DNA from 2 places in the Streptomyces sp. NPDC031554 genome. Region 2 is predicted to be linked to the other one. Evidence: riboswitches for the same ligand, from Rfam matches in the RefSeq annotation. Region 2 holds a riboswitch; the other holds the start of a gene.
The links. Region 2 has a riboswitch for glycine ahead of gcvT (glycine cleavage system aminomethyltransferase GcvT). Riboswitches for the same ligand answer to the same signal wherever they lie in the genome.
Positions count from the first base shown of each region.

Region 1: another riboswitch for glycine. It lies ahead of gcvP (aminomethyl-transferring glycine dehydrogenase); the one in region 2 lies ahead of gcvT (glycine cleavage system aminomethyltransferase GcvT).

Region 1 is NZ_JBVIKX010000013.1:2,545-13,881, reverse strand. Features, by position in the region: gene gcvP (aminomethyl-transferring glycine dehydrogenase) at 1-2,210, opposite strand, end outside; glycine riboswitch at 2,392-2,487, opposite strand; gene ACZ5FU_RS28360 (PRC-barrel domain-containing protein) at 2,605-2,976, shown strand; gene ACZ5FU_RS28355 (nucleotidyltransferase domain-containing protein) at 2,898-3,371, opposite strand; gene ACZ5FU_RS28350 (DNA polymerase IV) at 3,465-4,886, opposite strand; gene ACZ5FU_RS28345 (MerR family transcriptional regulator) at 4,942-5,625, opposite strand; gene ACZ5FU_RS28340 (bifunctional nuclease family protein) at 5,864-6,337, opposite strand; gene ftsR (transcriptional regulator FtsR) at 6,423-7,160, opposite strand; gene ACZ5FU_RS28330 (FHA domain-containing protein) at 7,204-8,091, opposite strand; gene ACZ5FU_RS28325 (DUF881 domain-containing protein) at 8,174-9,115, opposite strand; gene ACZ5FU_RS28320 (small basic family protein) at 9,121-9,453, opposite strand; gene ACZ5FU_RS28315 (DUF881 domain-containing protein) at 9,450-10,355, opposite strand; gene ACZ5FU_RS28310 (sugar phosphate nucleotidyltransferase) at 10,454-11,337, opposite strand, start outside.
Region 2 is NZ_JBVIKX010000001.1:301,952-313,288, forward strand. Features, by position in the region: gene ACZ5FU_RS01285 (ABC transporter substrate-binding protein) at 1-1,528, opposite strand, end outside; gene ACZ5FU_RS01290 (ABC transporter permease) at 1,594-2,601, opposite strand; gene ACZ5FU_RS01295 (enhanced serine sensitivity protein SseB C-terminal domain-containing protein) at 2,930-3,730, opposite strand; gene ACZ5FU_RS01300 (enhanced serine sensitivity protein SseB) at 3,912-4,706, opposite strand; gene ACZ5FU_RS01305 (AAA family ATPase) at 5,236-5,904, opposite strand; glycine riboswitch at 6,081-6,180, shown strand; glycine riboswitch at 6,181-6,296, shown strand; gene gcvT (glycine cleavage system aminomethyltransferase GcvT) at 6,370-7,488, shown strand; gene gcvH (glycine cleavage system protein GcvH) at 7,625-8,002, shown strand; gene glyA (serine hydroxymethyltransferase) at 8,018-9,280, shown strand; gene ACZ5FU_RS01325 (L-serine ammonia-lyase) at 9,388-10,755, shown strand; gene ACZ5FU_RS01330 (GNAT family N-acetyltransferase) at 10,832-11,337, opposite strand, start outside.

The DNA of each region.
Region 1 (11,337 bases), on a different contig from region 2:
TTGGGCAGGTACGGCGCCAGGTGCGACCGCACGGCCACGGGGCCGACGCCCGGACCGCCGCCGCCGTGCGGGATGCAGAACGTCTTGTGCAGGTTCAGGTGCGAGACGTCGCCGCCGAAGTGCCCGGGCCTGGCGAGCCCCACCAGCGCGTTGAGGTTGGCACCGTCCACGTACACCTGACCGCCGGCCTCGTGCACCTGCGCGCAGATGTCGGCGACGTGCTCCTCGAACACCCCGTGCGTCGACGGGTAGGTGATCATCAGGACCGCCAGCTCGTCGCGGTGCTTGTCGATCTTCGCCCGCAGGTCCTCGACGTCGATCTCGCCGTCCTCGGCGGTGTTCACGACGACGACCCTCATCCCGGCCATCACGGCGCTCGCGGCGTTCGTGCCGTGCGCCGACGACGGGATCAGGCACACGGTCCGCTGCTCGTCCCCGTTGGCGCGGTGGTACCCGCGCACGGCGAGCAGTCCGGCGAACTCGCCCTGCGACCCGGCGTTCGGCTGGAGGGACACCTTGTCGTACCCGGTGACCTCGGCGAGCCGCTCCTCCAGCTCGTGGATGAGCGTGAGGTAGCCCCGCGCCTGCCCGGCGGGCGCGAAGGGGTGCAGCTGCCCGAACTCGGGCCAGGTGACCGGCTCCATCTCGGTGGTCGCGTTGAGCTTCATCGTGCAGGACCCCAGCGGGATCATGCCCCGGTCCAGCGCGTAGTCGCGGTCGGCCAGCCTGCGCAGGTAGCGCAGCATCGCGGTCTCGGAGCGGTACTGGTGGAAGACGGGGTGGGCGAGGATCTCGTCGCGGCGCAGCAGCCCGTCGGGGAGGGCGTCCTGCGCGGCCGCGTCGAGGGCCTCGATGTCGCCCTCGACCCCGAAGGCCCGCCACACGGCGTCGATCTGCGCCCGCCCGGTGGTCTCGTCGCAGGAGACCGCCACGTGGTCGGCGTCGACGAGGTGGAGGTTGACGCCGTTGTCCCGGGCGGCGGCGACGGCTTCGGCGGCCTTCGCGGGCACCCGCACGGTCAGCGTGTCGAAGTAGGAACCGTGCACGACCTCGACGCCGCCCGCGGTGAGCCCGGCGGCCAGGAGCGAGGCGTAGCGGTGGGTGCGCCGCGCGATCGCCCGCAGGCCCTCGGGACCGTGGTACACGGCGTACATGCCGGCCATGACGGCGAGCAGGACCTGCGCCGTGCAGATGTTGCTGGTCGCCTTCTCCCGGCGGATGTGCTGCTCACGGGTCTGCAGCGCCAGCCGGTACGCCCGGTTGCCGTCCACGTCGACGGACACGCCGACCAGCCGTCCGGGCAGGCTGCGCGCGAACTTCTCGTGGACGGCCATGTAACCGGCGTGCGGCCCGCCGAAGCCCATCGGCACCCCGAACCGCTGCGTCGTGCCGACGGCGATGTCCGCGCCCAGCTCACCGGGCGAGGTCAGCAGCGTCAGCGCGAGCAGATCGGCGGCGACGGTGACGAGCGCCCCCAGCTCGTGCGCCTGGTCGATGACCGGCTTGAGGTCGCGCACGGCACCGGAGGCCCCCGGGTACTGGACCAGCACGCCGTTGATCTCCCGCGCGGCGATGTCGGCCGGGATGCCCTCGCTCAGGTCGGCGACGACGACCTCGACACCGGTCGGCTCGGCACGCGTCTCGATCACGGCGATGGTCTGCGGCAGCGCGTCCGCGTCGATCAGGAAGAGGCCCTTCTTGTTCTTCCCCATCCGCCGGGACAGCGCCATCGCCTCGGCCGCGGCCGTGCCCTCGTCGAGCAGCGAGGCGCCGGAGGTGGGCAGCCCGGTCAGGTCGGCGACCGTCGTCTGGAAGTTCAGCAGCGCCTCGAGCCGGCCCTGCGAGATCTCCGGCTGGTACGGCGTGTAGGCCGTGTACCAGGCCGGGTTCTCCATGACGTTGCGCAGGATGACCGGCGGGGTGAAGGTGCCGTAGTAGCCGAGCCCGATCATGGAGTCCATGACCTGGTTGCGGTCGGCCAGCGAACGCAGCTCGGCCAGCACCTCGGCCTCGGTGCGCGCACCCGGCAGGTCCAGCGCGTCGGCGTTCTTGATCACGTCGGGGACCGCGGCGGCGGTCAGCTCGTCCAGGGAGCCGTAACCGACCTGCGCGAGCATCTTGGCCCGCGCCTCCTGGTCGGGTCCGATGTGACGCTGCTCGAAGGGGATTCCCTGTTCGAGGTCGGAGAGCGGAATGCGATGGGCGGTCATTGCGGAGGCCTCCTGGTCACACGACCTTCGAGGGGCACCACTGGCGGGTACCCGGACGGCCTCCCCCTCTGTCATCTCAACCTGAGAGCTTCACCGGACGCCCGAGGGCACCCGGCTTTCACCGTCGGTGAGGGCGGAAGCCGTCGACGCCGTCGGCACCCGCCCTGCTTTCCAGAGTGACCTCGTCCGTGCGGTACGTGGGCCTGAGAGATTCCGGGGAGGATTTGCTCCTTCGGCGCCTCCGGTGGTCTCCGGAGGACTCTCCCGCACGGGGTCAGCGGCCACGGCCAGACTACCAGCGGGGTCAACGAGGCCTCCTTCCGAGTGGCCGCGACCGCCGATGTGCTCTTTCGTAGTGCTGAGGGATGAGTTTGCGACCACGTGGAGGGGTTCCGTGCAGACCGACATCGATCCGCGCAACCTGATCGGCCGCAAGGCGTTCGACCGGAACGGCACCAAGATCGGCACCATCGACGAGATCTACCTCGACGACGCGACCGGCGTGCCGGAGTGGGCGGCCATACGCACCGGTCTGTTCAGCCGGGACGCCTTCGTCCCCCTGGAACCCAGCGAACTGGTCGAGGGCACCCTGCACGTCCCCTTCGACCGCGCCCTGATCAAGGACGCCCCCGACTTCGGTGTGGGCCGTCACCTCTCCCCCGACCAGGAACTCCAGCTCTATCACCACTACGGCCTCGACGTGGCCGCCCCGCCGCCCCTCCCGGACCGGGACTTCGGCAGGCTGGCGGGCTCGGAGGAGACCTGAGCGGACCGGCCGCACGCCCGGACCAGTGCCCCCAGGAGTCCCCACGGGTCGTGGAGCGGTCGCGCCCCGTCGGTGACGACGCGTCGCGTGCCCGCGTCGACGGGATCGGTACGCGCCCGGTCGGCGGGGCCGATGCCGGCCTCGACCTCCAGACCGCAGGCGGTGACACACCACCATGCGGTGAGGGGCCCTCGGGTCCGGTTGCGGACCACGTCGCCCAGGGCCGGCTCGCGCACCCGGGTGTCCTCGGCGGCGTACCGGCCCGGTTCGGCCGTCAGCACGACGAGATCGACGTCCGAGCCGGCTCGTCCGGCACCCCGCGCCCAGGACCCCACGAGCAGCACCCCGACGACGTCCTCGCGTCCCGCGGCCCATGCGGTGACCCACCGGACCACCGAACGCGCCTCGTCACGTCGCTCCGCCGGGAGCCCCGCGGGGTCCGTCCGTCGCTCCCCGTCCGCCACCGCACACCGCCTCGCTCGATCCCGTCACCGGCCGGTCCCCGGCTGCGGCCCCGCCGTCGGCACGTGAGCGGCCTCGTCCACGGCCGGTGCCCCGTCCGGTCCTCGCCGCACCAGCGGCAGCGGCTCCGCCGGTTCCAGCTGGGGGTCGTCGATGCGGAACGTCCGCACCCGGCCCACCTCCGACCCGGGCGTCTCGAACCGCACGGTCACCCGCCCCAGCCCGCTGCCCTGCACCCACCCGTGGCCGAGCCGGGCGTGCCGCACGTCGAGCCCCGGCCGCCACCGGTGCTCCACGGGCACCGCCTCGGCCACCGCGGGCTCCTCGGACGCCTCGTCCTCGGGGCCCGCGGCCCGCACGTCCGCCGCCCGCACCTCGGCCGCCTGCGCGAACAGGTCCTCCTGCGTGAAGTCGGCCAGCCCGCTGACCCCCACCCCGAGCAGCCGCACACCGCCCGTCGTGTCGACCGCCTCCAGCAGCCGCGCCGCCGCCTCCCGCACCACCGCCGGATCGTCCGTGGGCCCCCGCAGGGTCTCCGACCGGGTGAGCGTGGAGAAGTCGTACCGCCGCACCTTCAGCACGATGGTCCGCCCCGACAGGCCGGCCCCCCGCAGCCGCCGCACACACCGGTCGGCGAGCCGCTGCACCTCGAGGCCCACCCGCACCCGGTCGTGGATGTCGACGTCGTAGGTGTCCTCCACCGACACGGACTTGGTCTCCCGTTCGGCCACCACGGGCCGGTCGTCCCGGGCCAGCGCCATGGCGTACAGCGCGTGCCCGTGCGCCTTGCCCAGCAGCCGTACCAGCTCGTCCTCCCCCGCCTCGGCCATCTCCCCGACCGTGGTGATCCCGGCCCGCCTGAGATGGTCGCCGGTCGCCGGACCGACCCCCGGCAGCGTCCGCACCGGCATCGGCGCGAGCAGGGACCGCTCGGTGCCCGGCTCGATCAGCACCAGGCCGTCCGGCTTGGCCTGCTCGGAGGCGATCTTGGCGAGCATCTTCGAGGCGGCCAGCCCCACCGAACCGGTGAGCCCGGTGACCGCCCGGATGTCGGCGCGCAGCCGCACCCCGGCCAGCCGCGCCGACTCGCTGTCCCAGGCCGCCTCGCCGGCCTCCAGATCCACGAACGCCTCGTCCAGGCTGAGCGGCTCCACCAACGGCGACAGGGCCCGCAGCAGCGCCATGACCTGGTCGCTGATCCGGCGGTAGAAGGCGCCCCGCGGCACCAGGTAGGCGGCGTTCGGGGCGAGCCGGCGGGCCTGCGCCATGGGCATCGCCGAGTGCACGCCGAAGACCCGCGCCTCGTACGAGGCGGTCGCCACCACTCCTCGCGGTCCGAGACCCCCCACGACCACCGCCTTCCCGCGCAGACTCGGCTTGGACGCCTGCTCCGCCTGGGCGAAGAAGGCGTCCATGTCGAGATGCAGGACGGTGGGCGCGTTTCTCACATCTCCGATGCTGCACCACGCCACTGACAACGAGGCCGTACGGCCGCCGGGGCCGTCAGACCGCCCGGTTGCGCCGGCGGGCCAGCTCGTCCGCCGGGTTGGGCCCGACGAGTGTCTCCCCGGTGTCGACACGCTCTCCGTGCAGCTGGGACAGCGCGCTCTCGACATCCCGCCACACCACCCCGACGGCGATCCCGAAGATGCCCTGCCCGCCCTGGAGCAGCGCGTGGACCTCGTCCGGGGAGGTGCACTCGTAGACCGTGGCGCCGTCGCTCATCAGCGTCATCCGCTCGAGGTCGCTGAAGCCGCGCTCACGCAGGTGCTGGACGGCGGTGCGGATGTTCTGGAGCGAGACCCCGGTGTCGAGGAAACGCTTGACGATCTTCAGGACCACCACGTCCCGGAAGCTGTACAGGCGCTGCGTGCCGGACCCGTGGGCGGGCCGCACGCTCGGCTCGACCAGCCCCGTGCGCGCCCAGTAGTCCAGCTGCCGATAGGTGATGCCGGCGGCCGCACAGGCCGTCGGGCCCCGGTAGCCGATCTCCTCGGACGCCATGGACGCCGCCCCTCCGCTGCTCGGTACGGCCGCCGGCCGCTGCGGAGCGTGATCGGCCGCGCCTCCGTGATGGGGGTGGCCCCCGCCCGGGCGGAGCCGAGAGCTCGAGGGAGGGTACGGACCGCTCCCCCCGACACCGAGTCCGGGGGCACCCCCCACCGTACCGTCGCCGCTGCTTCTCACGCCGACCTCCGTCCTTGACCTGCCTTCTCGACGGTAGGCAGTCACCGGGGGTGCGTCAACGATCGCCACACTCGGCACGCCGAGTGATAATCACCCCAGGAGTGGTTTCCCGTACTCCACCGCGGGGAAAGGCTAGCCGAATGCGCTGAGCGGAAGCCGCAGGACGCTCTCACGGTCCGACGGCAATCGCCGCGGCCGAAGCCTTTGCGCCCACCCGACAGTCCATGTCTGCCGACGGCTACTGATTGCTGCTGCCGAAGTCCTCGGGGGAGATCTGGTCGAGGAACTCGCGGAACTTCTCGACCTCGTCCTCCTGCTCGTCCGGGATGGCGATCCCCGCGTCGTCGAGGACCGTGTCGCTGCCGTAGATCGGCGTCCCGGTGCGCAGGGCCAGCGCTATGGCGTCGGACGGCCGCGCGCTCACCTCCACCCCGCTGGCGAAGACCAGCTCGGCGTAGAAGACGCCTTCACGCAGGTCCGTGATGCGTACCTCGCTGAGCTCCTGGCCCACCGCCTCCAGCACGTCCTTGAACAGGTCGTGGGTCAGCGGCCGCGCCGGAGCCATGCCTTGCTGGGCGAAGGCGATCGCCGTCGCCTCACCCGGCCCGATCCAGATGGGGAGGTAACGGTCGCCTCCCACTTCACGCAGCAGGACGATCGGTTGGTTGGAGGGCATCTCGACCCGGACACCTACGACATCGAGCTCGTTCACACAGCAACCCTAGGCCGTGCTCGGGACGTTTGGGTAGTCGGGCCGGGAACGGGTGACCGATCCGGGCGGCCCGGACCGTCTCCCCTCAGGGCAGGCGCACCCCGAGCGCGGTCTGCACCAATGCCGCGTGCAGCCTGACCGTGAGCCCCGCCAGCTCCTTCGTGCGGGCCTCCGCATGCGCCCTCGTCTGCGGATTGCGGTGGCGCCGGAGCGGTGCGACCACCTGGTCCACGAGCCCCGCCTCACGATCGGCCGCGGCCTTCATCACCCGCAGGTGCCGGGGTTCGATCCCGAACCGCCCCAGCTCGGAGACGAGCGCGGCCACCGTGACCACCTCGGCGTCGTAGACCCCGTCCTCCAAGGGCGCGACGAGCCCGTAGGCCTCCCACTCCTGGAGTTCGCGCTCGTCGATCCCGGCGGCCGCCAGCAGCTCCGACCGCCCGATCCGGGCGGCGGTGGGCGCGTCGGACCGCTCCGGCACCGCCTCCCCGTCCCGCTGCCGGCCCACCGTCGGCAGCGGTGCCGCCTCACCACGCTCCATGGCGTCCAGATGTTCCCGGATCACCTTGAGCGGCAGATAGTGGTCCCGCTGCATCCTGAGGACATGGCCGAGGCGCTCGACGTCCCCCACACTGAACTTGCGGTACCCCGACGGGGTCCGCTGCGGCTCGACGAGCCCCTCCGACTCCAGGAAGCGGATCTTGGAGATGGTGACTTCGGGGAACTCGTCGCGCAGCACGTTCAGCACCGTGCCGATGCTCATCGCACCACCGTCCACTGCGGCGGCGCCGGGTTCGGTACCGCCCCTCGGTGTTCGCAGCATGGGCCTTCCCTGGGGGTTCCCCCGGACCGGGTCCGGGGGCGGGTCAGTAGCCTCGCTGGCTCGCGTAGAAGACCAGCCGGTACTTGCCGATCTGCACCTCGTCGCCGTTCGACAGCGGGACCTCGTCGATCCGCTCCCGGTTGACGTACGTACCGTTCAGGCTGCCGACGTCGGCCACCGCGAACGAGCCGTCCTGGCGACGCCGGAACTCCACGTGGCGGCGCGAGACCGTCACGTCGTCCAGGAAGATGTCGCTCTGCGGGTGCCGCCCGGCCGTCGTCAGGTCACCGTCCAGCAGGAAGCGGCTGCCCGAGTTGGGGCCACGCCGCACGACCAGCAGGGCGGAACCCAGCGGCAGCGCGTCGACCGCGGCCTGGGCCTCGGGCGAGAGCGCCGGCAACTGCGTCTGTCCGGTGGCCTCGGAGTCGTAGGCCTCGAGACCGGAGATGGAAATGGTGGACGTCGTCTCCGACGGGCGCTCGGGCGTCAGGCCCGGCCTCAGCGGCGCGCCGCAGTTCGAACAGAAGCGGCTGTTCTCCGCGTTGCGGTTACCGCACCTCGTACACACCAGGGCCGACATAGGGGAAAACCCTCCACCCGTACTTGAGGTTGACGGTTGTCCGAAACCTATGCCGCCGGACTGCGCAGGGTCAACCGACGCCCCGCCCTGGCCTCCGGAAAAATCACCGCCCGGACCAGCCACCTGGTCCCGGAACAGCGGCCGCTGGCCCTCCGCGTCAGGCTGTGCACGATGACGGGCGGTCGCGTTGTCGCCGCTGCCCTCTCGCGCGCTCTTGCCGAACAACTTCGCAAACAACTTCACGGGCGATTCCCCTTGACCGAAACAGACCCGCCCGTGGGGCAGGACGAACCCTGAATGATTAGACCGGCCGACCCGGACATCTTCACAACGTCCGTATCCACCAGACAGTTTCCACCACGCACCACCCGTTCGGTGCGCCGACCCCCCGCAACCTCATGCCCTTGCCGGACGGCCCCCATGCACCCCCGGTTCACTCCGAGGACGACCGAGCGTAGTCAGGCTGCTCCGCTGCTCGCAAGGCGTCCACGACGATCTTGGTGGATCGCTCCACGGACACCGTGGCCTGCTCCTTCTCAAGAGTCTGCACCACACCCCCAGGGATGTTGAGCGCCGGTTCGAGGTCCTGCGGCTTGCCGATGACCTTGAAACGATAGGGAGCGTTGATCTTGTTCCCGTCGACGCTCACGCTCTTGCCCGATTCCGTCAGATACGTGCCGGCGACGACCCGGACGCCGTTCACCTGGATCGCCTCGGCGCCCGCCGCACGCAGCTCCTGGACCGCGTCGAGCAGCATGTCGGCCTCGACCGTCCCGTTCGTGTCCTCGACCACCATGGTGATGCCGGGCCCCTGAGCGGCCACCGTGCCCGCCAGGATGCCGAGTTGCTTCTCCTTCTCGACCGTCTGCCTGCGGGCCTCCTCGGCCTGGTCGGAGCTGTTCTCCAGCTCCTGCCGCTGCTTCTCGAGACCCTGCTTCTCGTCCTCAAGACGCTGACTGCGGTCGTCGAGTTCATCGAGGATGCGCACGAGATCTTCCTGGCGCGCTCCGCGCAGGGCATTGCCGCTCTCGCTGTTGGAGGCCACCTGCACGGCCAGCCCGAAACCGAGGCCGAACAGCAGCAGGGCGACGATGAGTTGGGCCCGGCTCACCCTCGGCGGCCACAGTCCCTGCACCAGCCGCTGCCGGCCGGTCAGCGTGGGCTGCCCGCTCTCCTCGGGCTCGTCCGCGCGCGAAACGGCCGCGGGAACCTCCTGGGGCAGCTCCTTGCGCAGTCTGGTCGTGGGCGTCTCGTCCCGAGGCACCTCGACCTGACGAGGTACCTCGGGACGCTGCGCCTCGCCCCGTGGTGGCTCGTTTCGTGGTGCCCCGTTCCGGAAGGGACCGTCGGGCCGGTTCGCGTCGTGGTCGTTCATCGCCCTCACGCCCGGAAGACGTGCCGGCGGATCGCCGCGGCGTTGGAGAAGATCCGGATGCCGAGCACGACCACCACTCCCGTGGACAGCTGGGCGCCGACGCCCAGCTTGTCACCGAGGAACACGATCAGGGCGGCCACGACCACGTTCGACAGGAACGACACGACGAACACCTTGTCGTCGAAGATGCCGTCGAGCATGGCCCGCAGACCCCCGAAGACGGCGTCCAGCGCCGCCACGACGGCGATCGGCAGATAAGGCTCGACGACCGCCGGAACCTCGGGCCGGACCAAGAGGCCGGCCACGACTCCCACGACGAGGCCCAGTACGGCGATCACGATGTGCCCTTCTCAGTTCTCGGCTCTGCTGTACGTACGATCACACTCGGTGCCGCGGGCACCCGGACGTCCTTCTCCACCGAGATGGCGGTCCGGATGCCGAAGTTCTCCTGGAGGGCGTGCAGATACAGCCCGTCGGGGCTGTCCTGGAACCGGGTGCTCAGGTTCTTCCCGTCCCCCACCGCGAGCACCGTGTACGGCGGCACCAGCGGCTTGTTGTCGACCAGTATGGCCTCGCCCGCGGCCCTGATCGCCGACAGCGCCGTCAGCCGCTGGCCGTTGACGGACACCGCCTCGGCTCCCGACGCCCACAGCCCGTTGACGACGCGCTGCATGTCACGGTCGCGGACCCGCCCCGTGTCGGAGAAGCCGGAGGTCTCGCGCGGATCGCCATCGCCTCCGGCGGAGGCCTCCTCGGCGTCGTCCACGACCAGCTTCACACCGGGCCCGTGCACCTCGACGGCGCCCGCGAGGATGCCCACCAGTTCCGTCTGGTCGCCGCCGCCGCTCTCACGGAGAGCCTCGCGCTGCCGTGCGCTCACGTCGTCACGCAGTTCGTCGACGGTGTCCTCGAGCTTGTCGGCCGCCTCGGTCTCGCTGTCGATGCGGTCGATCAGCTCCTCGCGCTCCTTGGCCACGACCGGAGCGGCGATCCTCGCCTGGGCGGCTCCCACGGTCACGACGAGAGCGGCCAGCACCAGGCCCGCGGCCAGGCCCAGCTTCGAACGCAGCGTCCTGGGCAGTCCCCCGACACCTTCGGCCCGCTTCCGGGCGGCCGCTTCCGCGTACCCGTCGTCGAGACTGTGGTCCATGACGTTGGTGAGCAGCGACATGGACGCGTCCGGGCGCGACGCTCGCGCGGGTGTACTCCGAACGGGGGGCTGCTGCGGCATGCCGCACATCGTCGCACGCCGCGCCCGCTACCTCCGAACGGCCCCACCCACGTGCCGGACAGGTCCTCTTGGACACGCCTGTCCGGCACGCGCGCGTGGTAAGGGTGTCAGCGCCCGGCGCTGTCCACGACGGACGACCACTCGTCCAGCAGGGCCTGTGCGGAGGCGTCGTCCGGGCCCTCCGCCCACAGGTGCGTGACCGCCTCGGCCGGGTCCGGCAGCACCATCACCCAGCGTCCGTCGGCCTCCACCACCCGGACACCGTCCGTGATGTCCACGGAGCGGTCTCCGGCGGCCTCGACGACCCGCCGCATCACCAGGCCCTTGACGGCCCACGGCGTGGCCAGATCCCGCTTCAGGACGTGCGCCCGCGGAATCCGCGCATCGATCTGACTCAGCGTGAGCTGGGTCCGGGCCACGAGCCCGATCAGCCGCACGAATGCCGCCGTACCGTCGAAGACGCTGCTGAACTCGGGGACGATGAAGCCGCCCTTGCCGTCTCCGCCGAAGATCGTCGACTCGTCGCGGCCCACCCGGGTCAGGTCGTCGGGCGACGTCGTCGTCCACTCCACCTGGGTGCCGTGATAGGCCGCCACCTGCTCGGCGATCCGCGTCGTGGTCACCGGCAGGGCCACCCGCCCGCTGCGCCGCTCGGCGGCGACCAGGTCGAGCAGCACGAGCAGCGCCCGGTCGTCCTCGATGATCCGGCCCTTCTCGTCGACGAGGGAGAGCCTCTCCCCCACCGGGTCGAACCGCACACCGAACGCGGCCCGCGACGACGCCACGATCTCCCCGAGCCGCACGAGGCCGGAACGCCTCTGGTCGCTGCTCTCGGTCGGCCGGGCCTCGTTCAGACCGGGATTGACGGTCAGCGAGTCGACCCCGAGCTTTCCGAGCAGGCTGGGCAGGACGAGCCCGGCGCTGCCGTTCGAGGCGTCCACCACGACCTTCAACCCGGATTCGGCGATCCCGGTCGTGTCCACGTTCCGCA
Region 2 (11,337 bases):
CGATGTACTTGCTGTTCCACAGCGGCAGACCGAAGCCCTGCACGGACGGGAAGTCCGGGCCCCAGCCCATGATGATGATGCCGTAGCCCTTCTTCTTCACGTTCGAGGGGCTGCCGATGATGCCGGCGGTCTGCGAGCCGTCGTACTGGTCGATCTCGGCGGTGATGCCGATCTTCTTCAGCGAGGCCTGCAGGGACTGGGCCGTGGCCACCTCGACCGGCTTGTTGTTGCGGACCGCGATGGTGGTCTTGAAGCCGTTCGGCTGACCGCAGGCCTTCAGGGCCGCCTTGGCCTCGGCGACGTTGCCGCTCTTGTTGTCACCGGCGAGCTTGTACGGGTCGTACTTCTGGCCCTCGGCGCCCGGGACGGACGGCGGCAGCATGTTGGTACCGATGTCGCCACCGGCGATCGGGCCGCCACGCGCGGTCTGGAGCGACACGTGGTCGGCGCCCAGGATGACGGCCTTGCGGCACTCGAGCTTGTCGAACGGCGCGACGCTCTGCGGGAAGACCGCGTAACGCACGTAGCCGGAGACCGGGTTGTCCAGGTTGGCCTTGTGCTGCTTCAGGGCGGTGGTGCGGCCCTGCGGCGACATGCCGGTCTGATTCAGGTCCAGGTCCAGGTCACCGCTCAGCAGACGCTGGTCGAGCTGGTTGGCGTCCGAGAAGAACTTGATGGTGATCTCGTCCGGGTAGGCCTTGCGGACCGGGTCCGAGGCCTGCTTCCAGTTGGTGTTGCGGACGAGCTTGAGGTCCTTGCCCGGGCTGTAGGACGCGAACTTGTACGGGCCCGAGGAGAACGGCTTCAGGCCGTACTTGGCCTTGGTGTCCATGTCCTGGCGGACCGGCGAGGCCGAGACCAGGGCCAGCATCTCCTCGAAGTCCGAGTTGGCCACGGGGAGCTTGAAGACGATGGTCTTGTCGTCCGGCGTCTCGATGGCCTTCAGACCGAGCTTGTCGGCGGAGGTGTCCTTGTAGGGACCCTTGTACTCGCCCTTGGGGTCGAGCACGTCCTTCAGGTACGTCGGACCGCCGGACAGGACGTCCTGCGCCCACACGCGCTCGATGCCGTACTTCACGTCCTTGGACGTGATCGGCTTGCCGTCCTCCCACGTGATGCCGTCACGCAGGGTGTACGTGTAGGTCTTGCCGTCGTCCGTGACCTTGGCGGTCTCGGTGGCAAGGTCCGGAGTGATCTCGGCGCCCGCGGCACCCGGCTCGGCCTTGTTCGTGACGAGCTGGCGGCTGTAGTAGCGCGCGAAGTTCCACATCATGCCGTAGTAGCCACGCGTGGTGTCCCACGAGTCGGCGTCCTGCGCGGCACCGAACTTCAGCGTGCCGCCCTTCTTCGCGGCGGACGCCTGGGCGACCTTGTTGTTCGCGGCGTCGAAGCCGGCGGCACCGGTCTTCGAACCGTTGTCGCCGTCGTCCGAACCGCCGCCGCACGCCGCCGTGGTCAGCAGCGCGGCGACCGCGGCAGCAGCGGCAATAGCCTGCTTCCGCCGCCCTGAGGTGCGTTGGGTAGTCACGATCTCGGATCCTCCGGATAGATGAGAGACCCCGTGTAAGTGCCACGGGACAGTTGAGGTGCGGCTCAGCGAGAGGCCTTCGGGTCCAGCGCGTCCCGCACGCCGTCGCCGAAGAGGTTGAAGGCGAGAACGGTGATGAAGATCGCCACGCCCGGAACCACCATGTACATGGGGTCGGACTCGTAGTAGTCGATCGCGCTCGAGAGCATCTGCCCCCAGGAGGCGGTGGGCGGCTTGACGCCCACGCCCAGGAAGCTGAGCGCCGCCTCGGTCAGGATGTTGGTGGGGATCATCATCGTGGTGTAGACGACGATCGGGGCGACGAGGTTGGGCAGCAGTTCCTTGAACAGGATGTACAGCCGTCCGGCGCCCAGCGATCGGGCGGCCTCCACGTACTCGCGCTCTCGCAGGGAGAGGGTCTGGCCGCGCACCACACGTCCGATGTAGGGCCAGCCGAAGAAGCCGATGACCAGGATCATCACGAAGACGCGCACGTTGGAGCCGGTGAGGCCCAGCAGGTCGCTCGGCATGACGGAGACCAGCGCGATGATGAACAGCAGCTGGGGGAAGGCGAGCAGACCGTCCATGACCCGGCTGACGACCGAGTCGACCCAGCCGCCGAAGAAGCCGGCGAGGATGCCCAGGACGGTGCCGAGGATCACGGCGACGACGGCCGACAGGAAGCCGACCAGCAGGGAGATCCGGGCGCCGTAGAGGATGCGGGCGAAGATGTCGCGGCCGTTGACCGGCTCGACGCCCAGCAGGTGCTCGCCGCTGATGCCGCCCAGGGAGCCCGTGGGGGTGCCGAACAGCGGGTCGATGAGGTTCTCGTGGTACTCGTTCGGGTCCTGGCCCAGGATCGAGGTGATCACCGGGGCCAGCAGCGCGACCACGACGAGGAGGAGCACCACGATGCCGCCGGTCAGGGCGAGCTTGTCCCGCTTCAGGCGCTCCCAGGCGATCCGACCCAGGGAACGGCCCTGTACGGCCTTCGCGTCGGCGGTGGCCACCGCCGCTTCCTCGGCCGGGCTCGGGGCCGCTTCCGCGGTCGGCTCGTGCAATGGTGCCGTCATCTGGCAGGGACCCCTCTCAACCGGCGGTAGCCGGCCCACACTTGCCGCTGTAGCGGCGTGATCAGTCCGTCGTACGCAGGGGTGAAAGCACCCCTGATGCGGGAGTCTTCAACGCTTTGGCGATCTGTAGCCAGAGTTGAAGGGGAATGGATGCGTAAACGTGATGCTCTCAGGAGGATTCCGTTATCCGGACGGTGGGTAACGGGGGGCGGACGCCCACGAGTTATGGCATAACCATCCATAAACGGACTTACCGCACCGATCTACGCGCGAAGATTCACTGAGCCGACGCGTCGGGCCGACACCCGGAGACGGACGGCGGACCCCATCAGCGACGGCCGGCCGGCGGGAAGCCGTAACCGCCCACGGGGGGCTGCGCGGGCGGCGCCGCGGGGGCGTGCGCCTCACGGTCGTAGAAGGGGCGGACGTGGGCGCGCATCCACAGGACCACCGGGTCGTAGTCGTCGCTCATGGCGACCGTGGACACCGGCAGTCCCTCCGGCACCGCGCCGACGGACTGCTGCATCATCGCCCGCACCGCGTCCACGGCCGGCGGGGAGGTGTCGTACACGTCGAGCCCGAGGGCGAGGTAGGGCGCGCCGAGGGCCGGCTGGACCCAGGCGCGGCGCAGGGAGCGCAGGGCCGGGGTGCGGTGGGCGTTCTGCGCGAGCAGGGCGTAGAACTGCGGGATCTCGATGGCCGGCTCGGACAGCCGCAGCGGCCCGGCCGGCTGGCGGTCCAGCCCGGTGGCGATCCGCCGCAGGTCGGGCCAGGGGATGCCGACGCCGCCGCCGGGGGCGTGCGGGTTGAGCCAGAGTCCGTGGTGGTCGGGGTAGAGGGTGCGGGCCGCGTCCAGCGCGTCGACCACCTCGTACGACCGGTTCCAGCCGCTCGCGGACAGTTCCTGGGCGGAGGTGACGCAGGGGGCGTAGCCGTGGCCCTCGACGTCCATCGTGCCGTACTGGGCGTCGGGGGAACCGGCCTGACCGTGCCACAGCAGCATCCACACCTGGCCGGTGCCCGGGGTCGCGAGGGCGCGCAGGAGTGCCTCGTAGGCGTCGTAGCGCCCGGGGGTCACCTGGCGCAGCATGTGCTCGACCTGCCCGGCCGCGATGCTGCTGGCGCTCACCTGTACCGCCCCTTCGATAAGTTGCCCCGCTTTCGGGAGACCAGCTTAGGTGTCTTCGCCGACAACGGGTCCCCCCGAGGGACCGGCTCGTCCGCCGCCGGCGGGACCGGCCCGGCGGGCGCCCACCGGGCCCTCGCGGCACCGCCGCCCGCCGGCGCGGACGCCCCCGTGCGGAACGCGTTCAGTGGATCCGGGAGTAGAAGGGCCGCACGTGCTCCTTCAGCCACCGGGCCACCGGGTCCTCCGTCACGTCGAGCAGGACGAGGTTGACCGGCCAGGGCGCCTGGACCCGGCCGAGCGCCCTGCCGAGGGCCTCCAGGGGCAGCGCCCGCTGATCGCCCTCCCACGGGGAGAGCTCGACGCCGACGAACAGCACGGGGTCGGCCGTCTCGATCGCGGCGAGGCAGCGGCGGGCGGTCAGGACGACGCCGGTCGCCTCGAACTCGGCGGAGGCCGCGGACAGGAAGTCCACCGGGTCGTCCTGCCAGTCGGGCTCGTGGAGACGGACCCGGCCGCCGCCGGCGGGACCGTCCAGCGGGGTGAGGCCGGCCCGGCACAGCTCGGCGACGGCCTCCGGGGGCAGCGGGATGCCGACCGTGCCGTCCGGGTTGACCAGGATGCCGACCTGCGGGGGCAGCCCGCGGGCGAACTCGACCGCCGGGGCGACGGTGTACGCCATGTGCGCGCCGACGACCTGCCGGAACTGTTCCTCGGAGCTGAACACGGGCACGTACGCCTGGCCCTCCAGCTCCAGGGTGGGCAGGTCCAGGGGGCCGCTGTGCGGGCCGCCTCCGGCGGGCAGCGGCACCCACAGGAAGCTGCGGCCGAGCACCTCCACGATCCGGCCGCCGGCCCCGGGCACGCCGAGGGAGGCGGAGAGCACCTCCTCCAGCTCGTTGCCGGGCCACCCGCCGTGCGGGTGGGGGTGCGCCTGTGCCGGGAAGTCCGCGGGGAAGTCCGCCGGGGGGAAGTCCATCTGCCTACCGCCTGCTGGGAACCACTGGATGTGGCTCGAAAGGCTATCGGGTACCGGCCGCGCCCCCGCCGTGCGCCGTCCGACGTCCACCGTCCACCGTCCACCGGACGTCCCGGAGCCGGGGGCGGCGGCCGGGGACGGTGGCGGTGCGGCGGCCGCGTGGCCGGGCCCGCGGGGCGGGTCCGGCGGGGCGGGTCCGACGACCGGGGACGCCTGTGCGGCGGCTCGGTCTCCGCGGGGCCCCGCACCCGCGGACGGCCCGGCGGCCGCGTGGCCGCCCCGCGGGGCGGGTCCGGCGACCGGGGCGGCGGGCTCGTGCCGCGGCTCGGCGGCCGAAGGTCCGCGGACCGGACCGCTGAGCCCCGCCCCGGGTGCCGCCCGCCGGCCGGACCCCCGGTCCCGCGCGGCGGCCCGGCGCTCGCGGGCCCCGGATGCGCACGGCACCCCGGCACCCCGGCGGCCGCAGGTGCGGAGCCCCCGGGCCCGCACGGCGATCGAGGGCCGCAACCCCGCCCCGGTCCGGCCCCGGTCAGCTCGTGAAGGCGATGCGGCGGAGGGTGTCGGCCGCGGCGCGGTCGAGGAGGACCGTCGAGCCGCAGCCCTGGGGGAGGCGGCCGCGCTCCGCCGCGCGCAGCAGGCGGGAGGCGGCCCGGCGGTGGCGGCGGAAGGCGTACCGGGAGACGCCCCGGCCGCGCTCGCGCTGGCCCTCCAGCGCGGTGTCCACGGTGACGTCGAGCAGCACGAGGTGCAGGCTGCCGCCGCGGCGGCGGGCCTCGCGGGCCAGCCAGGCGCGCACCCAGGCCTGCGTGCCGCAGTCGTGGACGACGACGCCCTCGCCGGTGCGCAGGGCGCGGCGCAGACCGGCGTAGTGGTCGAGGCGGACGAGAGGGCGGTAGAGGGCGTAGGGCAGGGCGCGCGGCATGCGGGCGTCCCAGCGGTCGCGGGTGTCCTGGGAGTCGATGCGCGCGCCCGCGACGGCCCGCCTCATCAGCGTCGACTTGCCGCTGCCGGGCAGTCCCGTGACCACGACCAGGTCGCGGGACGCGAACAGCAGGCCGTGCGGGCTGCGGCCGGCGCGGTCGCGCAGGTCGCGGACGACCGGCGCGGGGGTCGCACCGGCCGCCCCGGGGGCGGAGGCCCGCGGCTGCGCGGGCAGTGCGAGCGCCGGGCCGGTCCCGAGTCCCGTGGTCCTGTTCACCGTGTTCGTCCTCCCCTGGGGTCAGACAAGTCTTCTCCCCGTCGAGCGTAAAGAGAAGGTAATCCGGTCCGCCTCGCGTTTTCATGCGCTTACCGCCACAGGCCGGTTACAGATGCGGCCTGCCGCGATCGGCCGGGGCGTGCGATGATGGCCGCGCCAACTGCATACCGGCCGTTTGAATCCGCGCGGGAGAGTCCCCACCGACAGCATCGCTGGGGCGCCGAAGGAGCAAGTCCCTCCCTTGAATCTCTCAGGCCCCGTTACCGCGCGGGCGAGGCACATCTGAAAAGCGGGTCGCCCTCCGGCGGCTCCACCCAAGGTGCAAGCCGTGACCGACCCGTCCGCGGACGGTCACGGCGAACCTCTCAGGTTCCGATGACAGATGGGGAGGAACGACCTCTCCTCCCCCGCGCCCGGCTCCACCCGCGCGGGAGGGAGTCCATCGCCTTGGGAGACGAACGCCCGATGAGCAGCACCCCGCTCCGCCACACCGCCCTCGACGCCCTGCACCGTTCGCTGGGCGCGACCATGACCGACTTCGCCGGCTGGGACATGCCCCTGCGCTACGGCTCCGAACGCGACGAGCACCACGCCGTGCGGACCCGGGCCGGCCTCTTCGACCTCTCGCACATGGGCGAGATCACCGTCACCGGCCCGCAGGCGGGCGCCCTGCTGAACTTCGCTCTGGTCGGCGACCTCGCGGCCGTGGGCGTGGGCCGGGCCCGCTACACCATGATCTGCGACGCCGACGGCGGCATCCTCGACGACCTCATCGTGTACCGGCTCGCCGACACCGAGTTCATGGTCGTCGCCAACGCCTCCAACGCCCAGGTGGTCCTGGACGCGCTGACCGCGCGCGCCGGCGGCTTCGACGCCGAGGTGCGCGACGACCGCGACGCCTACGCGCTGCTCGCCGTCCAGGGACCGGAGTCCCCCGGCATCCTGAAGTCGCTCACCGACGCCGACCTCGACGGCCTGAAGTACTACGCCGGCCTGCCCGGCACCGTCGCCGGCGTCCCCGCGCTCGTCGCCCGCACCGGTTACACCGGCGAGGACGGCTTCGAACTGTTCGTGAAGCCGGAGCACGCCGTCGAGCTGTGGCAGGCCCTGACGAAGGCCGGCGAGGGCGTCGGCCTGATCCCCTGCGGCCTGTCCTGCCGCGACACGCTCCGCCTGGAGGCGGGCATGCCGCTGTACGGCCATGAGCTGTCGACCGCGCTGACCCCCTTCGACGCCGGTCTCGGCCGAGTCGTGAAGTTCGGCAAGGACGGTGACTTCGTGGGCCGCGCGGCGCTCGCCGCGGCCGCCGAGCGCGCCGGGACGAACCCGCCGCGGGTCCTGGTCGGCCTGGTCGCCGAGGGCCGCCGCGTCCCGCGCGCCGGGTACGCCGTGGTCGCGGGCGGCGAGGTGGTCGGCGAGGTCACCTCCGGCGCCCCCTCCCCCACGCTGGGCAAGCCGGTCGCGATGGCCTACGTCGACGCCGCGCACGCGGCACCGGGCACGCCGGGTGTCGGCGTGGACATCCGGGGCAGCCACGAGCCGTACGAGGTCGTGGCGCTGCCGTTCTACAAGCGCCGGAAGTAGAGACTGGCGCTCGGACCGCGCCGCGGCGGACCGCGGCCGGTCCCGCGCGTGACCCTGCGCACAGGTGCGCCGCTCACGCGCGTCCCCAGCAGTCCCCCTTCATCAGCACTCCCCCGCGTACAGGAGAATTCAGGCCATGAGCAACCCCCAGCAGCTGCGCTACAGCAAGGAGCACGAGTGGCTGTCGGGCGCCGAGGACGGCGTCTCGACGGTCGGCATCACCGAGCACGCGGCCAACGCGCTCGGCGACGTGGTCTTCGTCCAGCTCCCCGAGGTCGGTGCCGCGGTGACCGCGGGCGAGTCCTGCGGCGAGCTGGAGTCGACCAAGTCGGTCAGTGAGCTGTACGCGCCGGTCACCGGCGAGATCGCCGAGGTCAACCAGGACGTCGTGGACGACCCGTCGCTGGTGAACTCCGAGCCCTTCGAGGGCGGCTGGCTGTTCAAGGTACGCGTCACGGACGAGCCGGCCGAGCTGCTCTCCGCCGACGAGTACACCGCCTTCATCGCCGGCTGAGAGGTCGAAAGACGCATGTCTGTCCTGAACACGCCCCTGCACGAGCTCGACCCGGAGATCGCCGCGGCGGTCGACGGCGAGCTGCGCCGCCAGCAGTCCACGCTCGAGATGATCGCCTCGGAGAACTTCGCTCCGCTGGCCGTCATGGAGGCGCAGGGCTCGGTCCTGACCAACAAGTACGCCGAGGGCTATCCCGGCCGCCGCTACTACGGCGGCTGCGAGCACGTCGACGTCACCGAGCAGATCGCGATCGACCGGGTCAAGGAACTGTTCGGCGCCGAGTACGCCAACGTCCAGCCGCACTCGGGTGCCTCCGCCAACCAGGCCGCCCTGTTCGCGCTGGCCCAGCCCGGCGACACCATCCTGGGCCTGGACCTGGCGCACGGCGGTCACCTGACCCACGGGATGCGGCTGAACTTCTCCGGCAAGCAGTTCGACGTGGTCGCCTACCACGTGGACGAGGCCGGCCTGGTCGACATGGCCGAGGTCGAGCGGCTCGCCAAGGAGCACCGCCCCAAGGTGATCATCGCGGGCTGGTCGGCGTACCCGCGGCAGCTGGACTTCGCCGAGTTCCGCCGGATCGCCGACGAGGTCGAGGCGTACCTGTGGGTGGACATGGCGCACTTCGCCGGTCTGGTCGCGGCGGGCCTGCACCCGAACCCGGTGCCGTACGCGGACGTGGTCACCTCCACGACCCACAAGACGCTGGGCGGCCCGCGCGGCGGCATCATCCTCGCCCGGCAGGCCTTCGCGAAGAAGCTCAACTCGTCCGTGTTCCCGGGCTTCCAGGGCGGCCCCCTGGAGCACGTCATCGCGGCGAAGGCGGTGTCCTTCAAGGTCGCGGCCTCGGACGACTTCAAGGAGCGCCAGCGCCGTACGGTGGAGGGCGCGCGGATCCTCGCCGAGCGGCTGACCGCGCCGGACGCCCGGGAGGCCGGGATCAACGTCCTGTCCGGCGGCACCGACGTGCACCTGATCCTGGTCGACCTGCGCGAGTCGGAGCTGGACGGGCAGCAGGCCGAGGACCGCCTCCACGAGGTCGGCATCACGGTCAACCGCAACGCGGTCCCGAACGACCCGCGGCCCCCGATGGTCACCTCGGGCCTGCGTATCGGCACGCCCGCCCTCGCCACCCGCGGTTTCACGGCCGAGGACTTCGCCGAGGTCGCGGACGTGATCGCGCAGGCGCTCAAGCCGGCCCACGACGTGGAGGCGCTGAAGGCACGGGTCGTGGCCCTGGCCGACAAGCACCCGCTCTACCCCGGTCTGAACAAGTAGGTCCCGCTTTTCTACGGTTTTCCCTGGGGTGTCCCGCACACTGGTCAGTGGGCGGGGCATCCCACCGGAAAGCTTCTGCACCACCCCTTATTGAGGAGTCAGTCCCCGTGGCCATCTCGGTCTTCGACCTGTTCTCGATCGGCATCGGCCCGTCCAGCTCCCACACGGTCGGCCCGATGCGGGCGGCGCGCATGTTCGCGCGGCGCCTGCGCAACGAGGAGCTGCTGGCCTCCGTCGCCTCCGTGCGCACGGAGCTGTACGGCTCCCTGGGCGCGACCGGCCACGGTCACGGCACCCCCAAGGCCGTCCTGCTCGGCCTGGAGGGCGACTCGCCGCGCACGGTGGACGTGGAGACGGCTGACGCGCGGGTGGAGCGGATCAGGGACTCGGGCCGCATCCGGCTGCTCGGCGAGCACGAGATCCCGTTCTCCTTCGACGACGACCTCGTCCTGCACCGCCGCGAGACCCTGCCGTACCACGCGAACGGCATGACGCTGTGGGCGTACGACTCCGCGGGCGCGGAGCTGCTGTCGAAGACGTACTACTCGGTGGGCGGCGGGTTCGTCGTCGACGAGGACGCGGTCGGCGCGGACCGGATCAAGCTGGACGACACGGTCCTGAAGTACCCCTTCCGCACGGGCGACGAGCTGCTGCGCCTGACGCGGGAGACGGGTCTGTCGATCTCCTCGCTGATGCTGGAGAACGAGCGGGCCTGGCGCACCGAGGAGGAGATCCACGAGGGCCTGCTGGAGATCTGGCGGGTGATGCAGGCCTGTGTGGCCCGCGGCATGTCCCGCGAGGGCATCCTGCCGGGCGGTCTGCGGGTGCGCCGCCGTGCCGCCACGACGGCCCGTCAGCTCCGGGCGGACGGCGACCCGCTGGCCCACTCCATGGAGTGGATCACGCTGTACGCGATGGCGGTGAACGAGGAGAACGCGGCGGGCGGCAGGGTGGTCACCGCCCCCACGAACGGCGCGGCCGGCATCATCCCCGCCGTCCTGCACTACTACGTCAACTTCATCCCCGGCGCCGACGAGGAGGGCGTCGTCCGCTTCCTCCTCGCCGCCGGGGCGATCGGCATGCTCTTCAAGGAGAACGCCTCCATCTCCGGCGCCGAGGTCGGCTGCCAGGGCGAGGTGGGTTCCGCCTGCTCCATGGCGGCGGGCGCGCTGGCGGAGGTTCTCGGCGGTTCCCCCGAGCAGGTCGAGAACGCCGCGGAGATCGGCATGGAGCACAACCTCGGTCTCACCTGCGACCCTGTGGGCGGACTGGTCCAGATCCCCTGCATCGAGCGCAACGGCATGGCCGCGGTGAAGGCGGTCACGGCGGCCCGCATGGCCATGCGCGGCGACGGCACGCACAAGGTGTCCCTGGACAAGGTCATCAAGACGATGAAGGACACCGGCGCGGACATGTCGGTCAAGTACAAGGAGACGGCCCGGGGCGGGCTGGCGGTGAACATCATCGAGTGCTGAGGGACATGCCCTGAGGCCGGGGAGGCAGCTCGTCCCGCTGTCGGGCGACTGCGCCTCCAGGCCGGCTCCCGAGCTTTCAGAGGCCGGACCGGAACTCGCGCTCGAGAATCGCGTGCACGACGGAGTCCCGCCACTTTCCCGCTTTCAGCACGTGCTCGCGGATGGTGCCCTCCTCGACCATTCCCGCCGCACCCATCGTCCTGGCGGACGCCTCGTTGAGAGGAGACCGCGCCCCCCAAATGCGGTGCAGGCGAAGGTCGTCGAAGCCAAAGGCGAGTAGCAGTCGCACCACCTCCACGCCGTAGCCCTTTCCCCACACCTGCGGTCGCAGCGCAAAGCCGATGGTGGCTCCGCGCTGCTGGTGGGGATCGAGGGCCAGACGGCAGGAACCGATCAACTCAGCCGTCTCCTGCTCGATGACGGCGAGCGCGTACTCCGTGCGGGGCGACGTCGTGGCGGCTGCGATCGATCGGGCCATGATCTGCTCGGCCTGCGCGCGGTCGCGCGGTTCGAACTGCAGGTGTTCGGTGACTGCGGAGTTGCCGTGGACGACGAGCATCGCATCCACATCCGCGGCGGTGA